2 regions of the Streptomyces sp. NPDC002446 genome follow, and region 2 is predicted to be linked to the other one. Evidence: riboswitches for the same ligand, from Rfam matches in the RefSeq annotation. Region 2 holds a riboswitch; the other holds the start of a gene.
The links. Region 2 has a riboswitch for cyclic di-AMP ahead of ACWD6P_RS13225 (transglycosylase family protein). Riboswitches for the same ligand answer to the same signal wherever they lie in the genome.
Positions count from the first base shown of each region.

Region 1 (5,094 bases), on a different contig from region 2:
ATGAGCCGCATGCCGTACGAGCGGGCCAGACGGAGCAGGGCGCGCTGCCGCTCTCTGCCCTCCGGTCCCGCCTCGGCGTAACCGGAGGACAGGATCAGCACCCCCTGGACGCCGTGTTCGCCGCAGTCGCGGATCACGTCGGGGACGCTGTCGGCGGGGACGGCGATGACCGCGAGGTCGACCGGCTCGGCGATCTCGGCGAGCGCCCGGACCGCCGGCACCCCTTCGGGGTCGAGTCGGCGCGTCTCCTGGGGGAAGGCGTGGTTGACGGCGTGCACCCGGCCCGTGAAGCCGGAGGCGAGGATGTTGCGCAGCGCGCTGCGGCCGACGCCGCCGGGGGCGCGGCCGGTCCCGATGACGGCGACCGAGCCGGGGGCGAGCAGCCGCTGTACGGAGCGCGCCTCGGCGCGCTGCTCACGGCCGCGCATCACGGCCACGGACTGCTCGGTGGGCTCCAGGTCGAACTCCAGCCGGACCACGCCGTCTTCGAAGGTGCGCTTCTGGGTGTACCCGGCGTCCGTGAAGACCTTGATCATCTTGGAGTTGGCGGGCAGCACCTCGGCGGCGAACCGCCGGATGCCGCGTTCACGGGCGACCGCCGCGATGTGCTCCAGGAGGGCGGAGGCGACTCCGCGCCCCTGATGGGCGTCCTGGACGAGGAAGGCGACCTCGGCCTGGTCGTCCTCGGGGTCCTTGGCGGGCAGCCCCTGGTCGTTGATCCGGTCGTAGCGGACGGTGGCGATGAACTCACCGCCGACCGTGGCGGCCAGCCCGACGCGGTCGACGTAGTCGTGGTGGGTGAAGCGGTGCACATCGCGGTCGGACAGGCGCGGGTAGGGCGCGAAGAAGCGGTAGTACTTCGACTCGTCCGAGACCTGCTCGTAGAAGGAGACCAGGCGCTCGGCGTCGTCGGGCGTGATGGGGCGGATCCGCGCCGTGCCGCCGTCGCGCAGCACCACGTCGGCTTCCCAGTGGGTCGGGTACGCGTGGTCCTGCGGCTTCTGCATGCGGACAGAGTACGACCGGCCACTGACAACGGGCCTGCCCGCGTACGCTCGGGACAGGACTCAGGGCTGCCGGAGCACTCCCGACAGCGTGAGAGAATGGTCTAGACAACAGTCACGACTTTGAAGGGCAACACCATGGCTGAGCGCCGCGTCAATGTCGGTTGGACCGAGGGCCTGCACGCCCGCCCCGCTTCGATCTTCGTCCGTGCGGCCACCGCCTCCGGTGTCCCGATGACGATCGCCAAGGCTGATGGCAATCCCGTCAACGCGGCCTCCATGCTCGCGGTCCTGGGTCTGGGCGCCCAGGGCGGCGAGGAGATCGTGCTGGCCTCCGACGCCGAGGGCGCCGAGGCCGCGCTCGACCGCCTGGCGAAGCTCGTCGCCGAGGGCCTCGAGGAGCTCCCCGAGACCGTCTGAGTCCGCCAGGACCTCTGCTGCATGCGGCGGCCCCGCCGCGGTGACCGGGACACGGTCGCCGCGGCGGGGCCGTTTCGCTACGGAGGCGGGGCCGCAGTGCATTCTGCGGGGAATCCCTTAACGAAAGCCCCCGAAGAAAGACTTTTGCGAACGGCTCCGGCAAAGCATGCACGATGCAGGATCCGGGATTCCAGGATCCTGTAATCCCGGATCCGGAGCGAAGAGCCAGGAAATCCGAATAAGGAATTCAGGCCGAGATACGGTCCGACACGAGAACCCACCCCGCGGCCTTCGCGCGTTACCGCTCCCCCGCCGCACCCCTTTGTATACGGGGCTCTTGTTAAGAGCGGGCGCGCGCCGTGTTGACGGGCCGTTTCGGATCCCTCACCTCGGTCCTGGCCGGGCGCCGCAGCCGGTACACCGGCAGCGAGCGCTCGATGTGGGCCGCCATCAGGGCGCGGGCGCGTTCCGCGTCCCCCCGGGCCACCGCGTCCAGCACCGCACCGTGCTCGTCCCAGGTCTCGCCGGTCCGGGCCGGCGGCTCCACGGCGTACATCCACTCGATCTTGCGTCGCAGCTGGGTCAGCAGCGCGGTCAGACTGGAGCTGCCGGCGGCCTGGGCGAGCGTCTCGTGGAACCAGCCGTCCAGTTGGCGCAGGTCCGCGGGGTTGCCGTGGCGGGCCCGCTCGCGGCCGAGCCGCACCAGGCCGCGCAGCACCTTGAGGTGGGCCGGGCTGCGACGGGCGGCCGCACGGGCGGCGCCCAGCGGCTCCAGGAGCGCGCGGATGTCCAGGAGATCGGCGGCCTCCTGCTCGGTGGGCTCGGCGACGCAGGCGCCCGCGTGGTGGCGGGTGGTGACAAAGCCCTCCGACTGCAGGGTGCGCAGCGCTTCGCGGACCGGCACCCTGGAGACGCCGTAACGCGCCGCCAGGATCTCCTCGATCAGACGGCTCCCCGGCGCCAGCGCACCGGAGACAATGTCCTCGCGAATCGCCGTGCAGACCGCATGCGCGGAAATATGGCCTCGCATCGTCCGTGCCTCCGCCGTAATCCCCGGGAAACGCCGCCGGTCGGCGACATTTCCGTGACTCTATTCGACCGGGACGGCTTTTCCGACGGACTCCGGTTATTCATGGATATTTTTTGGCCAGCGGACGTGTCCGCTGGCCGGGCGATGCGACAGGTCAGGCGACGCGGAGGGGCCGGTGGTCGGTCAGACGTTGACGCCGTGCGAGCGCAGATACGCGATCGGGTCGATGTCCGAGCCGTAGTCGGGGGTGGTGCGGGCCTCGAAGTGCAGGTGCGGGCCGGTGACGTTGCCGGTGGCACCGGAGAGGCCGAGCTGCCGGCCCGGGGTGACGGTCTCGCCGACCGAGACGGAGAGCGACGACAGGTGGCCGTACTGGGTGTACGTACCGTCGTTCATCTTGACCACGACGTTGTTGCCGTACGCGCCGCCCCAGCCGGCCTCGACCACGGTGCCCGCGCCGACGGCGTGGACGGGGGTCCCGGAGGCGGCGTGGAAGTCGATGCCGGTGTGGCTGCCCGAGGACCACAGGCCGCTGGAGGCCTTGTAGGCGGTGGACACGTAGGAGTCGCCCAGCGGGGCGACGAAGGCGTTGAGGCGCTTGCGCTCGGCCTCGCGGGCGGCGCGCTCCTTGGCCTCGCGCTCGGCCTTGGCCTTCTTCCTGGCCGCCTCGGCGCGCCGCTTGGCCTCCTCGGCCTGCTTCTTGGCGACGGCCTCGGCCTCCGCCTTCGCGGCGGCGATCTCGGCGGCGGCCTGCTGGGCGTCGGCCTGGGCCTCAATGCGGCTGGCGAGCTCGTCACCGAGGACGACGGCCTGCTGCAGCCCGGTGTCCTGGGTACGTGCCTCATCGGTGGCGGCCAGCGCCGGCGAGGCCACGGAGGCGACCACACCGGAGGCCGCGAGGGTGGCTATGCCCGCGATGTTGCGGGTCGAGCGGGCGGTGCGGCTCGCACGACGGTGCTTCCCGGTGGCACGTATGAACGCCATGTGCTGGCTTGTCCTTTCCTTCCTTCTCGCCTACCGGGTTAGCTGACGGGTTCGGAGCAGGAAGGTCTCCTACGGGCTCCTCCGGAGAGGCGCCCGATTCACCCCAGGGGACATGTGGGTCCCCGGCTCCCCTGGCTCGCGCCGTACGGGGACTCGGCGATGACTGTCCGGTGCCACTGTTGTGGCGGAGTTGTGACGAACAGCCGGGCCGACGCTAATCGGGGCAACTTTCGATCGGCAAACGGAACCGCTTTTTTGTGCGGGATGCCACAAGAACCGACCCAACCAGCCATCACAAACCGGACATACGGCGGCTCCCGTGGCGAGTGAACGCCACGGGAGCCGCCGGTCGTACCTGATCTGCCGTCATACGGCGCAACTAGCCGCTGACGACCGTCACCTCGCCCAGGCCCAGCGCCTTCACGGGCTCGGCGATCTGCGCCGCGTCACCCACCAGGACCGTCACCAGCCGGTCCACGGGGAAGGCGTTGACCGCCGCCGCGGTCGCCTCGACCGTGCCGGTCTCCGCGAGCCGGGCGTACAACTGCGCCTGGAAGTCGTCCGGGAGCTGCTGCTCCACCTGGTCGGCCAGCGTGCCGGCGACGGCCGCGGCGGTCTCGTACTTCAGCGGCGCGACCCCGACGAGGTTCTGTACGGCGACATCCCGCTCGTCGTCCGTCAGCCCCTCTGCCGCGAGGGTCCGCAGCACCTTCCACAGGTCCTCCAGCGCCGGGACGGTGGAGGCGGTGTCCACCGAGCCGCTGATGGCAAGCAGCGCGGCGCCCGTGGCCCCCTCTGGGGACGCGGGGGAGGTGGAGCGCAGTACCTGGCCGAAGGCGCGCACCCCGTAGGTGTAGCCCTTCTCCTCCCGCAGCACACGGTCCAGACGGGAGGTGAGGGTGCCGCCCAGGCAGTACGTGCCGAGGACCTGCGCCGGCCACACCCGGTCCTGCCGGTCGGCGCCGATCCGGCCGATGAGCAGCTGCGTCTGCACGGCACCGGGACGGTCGACGATCACCACGCGGCCGGTGTCGTCGGCGACGATCGGCGAGGCCTTCAGCGGCTCGGCCGTCGAGCCGCTCCAGGCACCGAGGGTGTCGGCGAGCGCCGCGTCCAGGTCGACGCCGGTGAAGTCACCGACGATGACGGCGGTGGCCGTGGCGGGCCGCACATGGGCGTCGTAGAAGGCGCGGACGGCCGCGGCGTCGATCCGCGCCACGGTCTCCTCGGTGCCCTGGCGGGGCCGCGACATGCGCGCGGTGGCCGGGAACAGCTCCTTGGACAGCGCCATCGCCGCGCGCCGGGCCGGGTTCGCCAGCTCGTGCGGGATCTCGTCGAGGCGGTTGCGCACCAGCCGCTCGACCTCGCTGTCCGGGAAGGCGGGGGCACGCAGCGCGTCGGCCAGCAGACCGAGCGCGCGCGGCAGCCGGGAGGCCGGGACCTCCAGGGAGACCCGTACGCCGGGGTGGTCGGCGTGGGCGTCCAGCGTGGCGCCGCAGCGCTCCAGCTCGGCCGCGAACTCCTCGGCGTCGTACTTGTCGGTGCCCTCGGACAGGGCGCGCGCCATGATCGTGGCGACGCCGTCCAGGCCCTCGGGCTCCGCGTCCAGCGGCGCGACGAGGTTGACCTCGACGGCGACGACCTGCTGGCCGGGAC
Region 1 covers NZ_JBSFYC010000074.1:19,258-24,351, forward strand. Annotated here, with positions in the region: gene ACWD6P_RS30600 (bifunctional acetate--CoA ligase family protein/GNAT family N-acetyltransferase) at 1-1,007, opposite strand, end outside; gene ACWD6P_RS30605 (HPr family phosphocarrier protein) at 1,143-1,424, shown strand; gene ACWD6P_RS30610 (GntR family transcriptional regulator) at 1,765-2,454, opposite strand; gene ACWD6P_RS30615 (M23 family metallopeptidase) at 2,638-3,438, opposite strand; cyclic di-AMP (ydaO/yuaA leader) riboswitch at 3,452-3,607, opposite strand; gene ACWD6P_RS30620 (M16 family metallopeptidase) at 3,818-5,094, opposite strand, start outside.
Region 1: linked by a shared signal. The riboswitch ahead of ACWD6P_RS30615 (M23 family metallopeptidase) and the one ahead of ACWD6P_RS13225 (transglycosylase family protein) in region 2 are both predicted to bind cyclic di-AMP.

Region 2 (5,094 bases):
CTTCACTCTGACTCTCCCTCGTCGGTCTGGGGGCAGGAGCTCACGCACGGCCCCTTGCGCCACCACTCCGGCAGCATCGCGATGGCCTCGTCCCCGAGCGGGTTGACGCCCGGCCCGGCGGCCAGCGAGTGGCCGACGAGGACGTGTAGGCACTTGACCCGGTCGGGCATGCCGCCCGCGCTCGGGAAGCCCTGGAGCACCTCGATGGCGTCCCGCCGACGGATGTAGTCCTCGTGGGCCGCGCGGTAGGCGGCGGCCAGCTCCGGGTCGGTCGCCAGGCGCTCGGACATCTCCTTCATCACGCCGTTGGCCTCCAGCGTGCCGATCGCGGAGGCCGCGCGCGGGCAGGTGAGGTAGTAGAGCGTGGGGAAGGGCGTGCCGTCCTCCAGGCGCGGCGCCGTCTCGACGACATCCGGCTGGCCGCAGGGGCAGCGGTGCGCGATGGCGCGCAGTCCGCGCGGCGGGCGGCCGAGCTGCTCCTTGAAGGCGGCGATGTCCGCGGCGGTGGGCTCGGTGGGCTCGGTCTGGGGCGGAGGGGTTTCCATGTGCGCTTTCGGTGAGGTGGATGGTGAGGCGGCGGTGCGGACCGCCCCTGTCGACAGTACGGGCTGCCGCGCGCCGACGGTACGGCCCGGCGGGGCCGGACCCTAGCGCTTGTCGGCCGCGTCGACGGCGCTCCACAGATTCTCGTACCAGGGGCGCTGTGCCGCTTGCGGTCCCTTGGGCACGGCGGCCGATCCGGAGCCGTCCTGGACGAGGTATCCGGTCTCGCCCGGCATGACGTAGTGCAGATGCCGGCGGGCCTGCTGGCGTACGTACGCCGGGTCCTGCCACCGGGCCTTCTGCTCGCGCAGCCGGTCCAGTTCGGCGGCGGCGTCCTGGGCCTTGCGGCGCTGCTCGGTGATGTCGGAGCGCTGGGAGACGTACTGCCTTATCGGGTAGGCGAGGGCGACGACCAGGGAGCACATCACCAGCGCCAGCAGGGCGGCGCGGCCGGTGAGGCGGTTGCGGCGGGGCGGGCGGGCTCGGTAGACGCGGGCGGCGGCCTGCTCGCCGAGCGCCTTGAGTCGGGTCGCGGTCGAGAACCGGTCCGCGGGCACGTCGTCTCCCCTTCGCTGACTGACGCCGGACTGCACAAGCGGGTACGTCCCCGGCAACGGTACGGGACCGTCGCCGGGGACGTACGAGGTGTTCGGCCGCGCTTCGGCCGATCAGCGCTGTACCGATTCAGTTCGCAGAGCGCTGTACCGGTTCAGTTCAGTTCGCAGAGCGCTGTACCTATTCAGTTCGCAGAGCGAAACCGCGGGAAGGCGGAGCGGCCGGCGTAGACCGCGGCGTCGTCGAGGATCTCCTCGATGCGCAGCAGCTGGTTGTACTTGGCGACGCGCTCGGAGCGGGCCGGGGCGCCGGTCTTGATCTGGCCGCAGTTGGTGGCGACGGCCAGGTCGGCGATGGTGACGTCCTCGGTCTCACCGGAGCGGTGCGACATCATGCACTTGAAGCCGTTGCGCTGGGCCAGCTCGACGGCGTCCAGGGTCTCGGTCAGCGAGCCGATCTGGTTGACCTTCACCAGCAGCGCGTTGGCGGAGCCCTCCTCGATGCCGCGGGCCAGGCGCTCGGGGTTGGTGACGAACAGGTCGTCGCCGACCAGCTGGACCTTGGCGCCGAGCTTGTCGGTGATGTCCTTCCAGCCGGCCCAGTCATCCTCGAACAGCGGGTCCTCGATGGAGACCAGCGGGTAGGCCGCCACCAGCTCCGCGTAGTACTCGGTCATCTCGGCGGCCGAGCGGGCCTGGCCCTCGAACTGGTACGTGCCGTCCTTGTAGAACTCGGAGGCGGCGACGTCCAGCGCGAGCGCGATGTCCTGGCCGGGGGTGTAACCGGCCTGCTTGATGGCCTCCAGGATGAGGTCGAGGGCCTCGCGGTTGGAGCCCAGGTTCGGGGCGAAGCCGCCCTCGTCACCGAGGCCGGTGGACAGACCGCGCTCCTTCAGGACCTTCTTGAGGGTGTGGTAGACCTCGGTGCCCCAGCGCAGCGCCTCGGAGAAGGACTCCGCGCCGATCGGGGCGATCATGAACTCCTGGATGTCCACGTTGGAGTCGGCGTGCGAGCCGCCGTTCAGGATGTTCATCATCGGCACGGGCAGCACGTGCGCGTTCGGGCCGCCGAGGTAGCGGAACAGCGGGAGGTCGCTGGCCTCGGAGGCGGCGTGCGCGACGGCGAGGGAGACGCCGAGGATGGCGTTGGCGCCGAGCGAGCCCTTGTTGTCGGTGGCGTCCAGGTCGAACATCGCCTGGTCGATCAGCCGCTGCTCGGTCGCGTCGTAGCCGACGAGCTCCGGGCCGATCTGCTCGATGACGGCCAGGACGGCCTTCTCGACGCCCTTGCCGAGGTAGCGGTTGGCGTCCCCGTCGCGGAGCTCGATGGCCTCGAAGGCGCCGGTCGAGGCGCCGGACGGCACGGCGGCACGGCCCGTGCTGCCGTCGTCGAGGCCGACCTCGACCTCGACCGTGGGATTACCTCGCGAGTCGAGAATTTCGCGGGCTACGACGACGTCGATGGACGGCACGTTGTCTCCTTCATGGGTGTCTGGAGTTCTGCAGCATGAGCCTAACGGCCCCTGGCGCGTCCGCTTGCCCTCGGCCCGCTCCGTGGGACGAAAAGAGACTCAAAGGCGCAGTTCACGGGAGGTTTCGGCACATTGTTCGCTGAGCGGGGAAAAATGCTCGACGTTGCTGGTCACCGGGGCTGCGTGCCCCGGTGAACGGAGAAGCCCCGCCACGGCGCGCTGGGGGGGCGTGCGCGCCGGGCGGGGCAGTCTCACGGAGCGGCGGGGTCCGCCGCCGGGGTCATACGAGTCCCGGTGAGGGGGCGGCTCAGATGCTGAGCTGCTGGCCCGGGAAGATCAGGTTCGGGTTGCCGCCGATGACCGACTTGTTGGCCTCGTAGACCGACTTCCAGTTGGTGCCGTGGGCCTTGGCGATCTTGGCGAGGGTGTCGCCCGCCTTGACGGTGTAGTTGCCGTGGCCGTTGGACTTCTTCGGGGCCGGCTGCGCCTTCTCGGCCTTGGGGGCCGGGGCGGCCTTCTTCACCTCGGGCTTGGCCTCGTCCTGCTTCGGAGCGGACTTGGCGGTGGTGTCGAGCTGCGGGGCCGGGCCACCGGAGGTCAGGCCGCCGGCACCGGCGCAGGACCAGGCGCCCGGGCCCTGGATGGCGAGGAGCTTCTCGGCGGCGGCGATCTGCTGGGCCTTGGTGGCCAGGTCGGCGCGCGCCGCGTACTGGGTGCCGCCGGCGGCGGCCCAGCTGGAGTTGGAGAACTGCAGGCCACCGTAGTAGCCGTTACCGGTGTTGATCGACCAGTTGCCACCGGACTCGCACTGGGCGACCTTGTCCCAGGTCTCGACGGAGGCGGCGGAGGCGGAGGTGGCGCCCATCAGCGGGACGGCGACGGCGGCACCGGCCACACCGGCGAGGGTGGCGACGCGGACGGCCTTGGAGGGACGACGGTGCTTGCCCTTGTTGATCAGCATGGTTCGTTCGTTTCCTCACCGACGCCTACGAGGTGAGCTGTCGGGTTCGGGCTGTGAGTCGCCCGGCCGGATGCGCATGGCGCACCTGGCTTCACCCCAAGCCGGCTGACCCGCTTTCACGGGCCGGGCCGGCGCCTACCTTGGTTCCCCCGCTCCTGCCTTCGGCGCTTGCGCGTCAACTGCCTCCGACCACCGGCAGGATTCGGCGTGTGATCGAAGGGGCCCGCTTTGGCGAGCGGTCCTGACCGTAAGCAGTAATCCCCTTGGTGTTCAAACCCCACCTTCTGAACCAAGTTGACCGTTTTTGATCACGGGTTGGTCACATATCTGCAGGTGAGGCCCGGTATGACGGCGGCGGGCGGATCTGTGCGCCCGCCGCCCAACGAGAGCCTTGTCTCACTTTCCCAAAGGGGACGAAGGCGGCGAACTAGCTTTCCTTGTGCCCGAGATCGAGCCGCTGCCCCGGGTGGATCAGGTTCTCGTCGGCCCCGATGACGCCCTCGTTGCGCTCGTAGAGCGCGGGCCAGCCGCCGGGCAGCCGGTGGGCCGCCGCGATGGCTGACAGGCTGTCACCCGGGCGCACGGTGTAGTCGCCGCCGTCCGCCGGGACCTTGCGGTCCCCGTCGCCGCGCGAGGCGTGCCGGCCGCCGGAGGACCGGTCGCCGCCCCCGCCCTCGCCCGGATCCGCATCGCCGCGGTGCCGGCCCTTGCCGGGCGTCTCCCGGGGCGTCTCACCGGCCGTGCCGCCCGGGTCAGCGCTGTCGCCGCCGTCGGACGGGTCGGCGGAGTGGGAGGAGTCGCCGTCCTGGTCGCCGTCCTGGTCGCCGGGCGTCGCGGAGTCGGACGGCTCCGGGGCCGTGGACGAGTCGCCCTCGTCGGGAGCGGACGGCGAGGAGGAGTCCGGGGAGGGTTCGCCGGTCGCGTCACCGGGCGCCTCGTCGGCCGGACCGCCGGGCTCCCGCTCGTCGGATCCGTCGGGGGAGCCGCGGTGGCTCCCCTCGTGGGACCGGCCGCGGTCCGCCTCGTCGGAGCCGGAGGCGTCCGGGTCGTCAGGTGTGTCGGACGAGCCGGTCGACGGGGACGGCTCCCAGGAGTCCGAGCCGCCCTCGTCCTCGGACGGGTCGGGCATCGGCGTGCTGGTGCTGCCCGGGTCGACCTCCGGCGCGCGGCCGTCCCGGGTCAGTCCGGCGTTGACGGCACAGCTCGGCCAGGCGTCCGGGCCGCGGTCGTCGAGGATCGATTCGGCCACGGCTATCTGCTGGGCGCGGCTGGCGAGGTCGGGGCGCGAGGCGTAGGCGCCGCCGCCGTAGTCGTCCCACATCTCCTGGGTCAGCTGGAGACCGCCGTAGAAGCCGTTGCCCGAGGCCGCGCTCCACACCCCGCCGCTCTCGCACTGGGCGACCCTGTCCCAGGTCGCGGTGTCGGCGGCGTGGGCGCCACCGGCGGAGAGCAGGGGCAGCGCGAGGCCCGCGCCGGTCACTCCCGCCGTGACAAAGATGGCCGGTGCTTGACGGGGGCGACGGTGTCGGCCGTTCCCGGAACGCATGCGGATGCCTTTCGCGCG
Region 2 covers NZ_JBSFYC010000018.1:15,463-20,556, forward strand. Annotated here, with positions in the region: gene ACWD6P_RS13205 (Ppx/GppA phosphatase family protein) at 1-6, opposite strand, end outside; gene ACWD6P_RS13210 (DUF501 domain-containing protein) at 3-545, opposite strand; gene ACWD6P_RS13215 (FtsB family cell division protein) at 648-1,100, opposite strand; gene eno (phosphopyruvate hydratase) at 1,283-2,569, opposite strand; gene ACWD6P_RS13225 (transglycosylase family protein) at 2,877-3,530, opposite strand; cyclic di-AMP (ydaO/yuaA leader) riboswitch at 3,538-3,707, opposite strand; gene ACWD6P_RS13230 (transglycosylase family protein) at 3,958-5,010, opposite strand.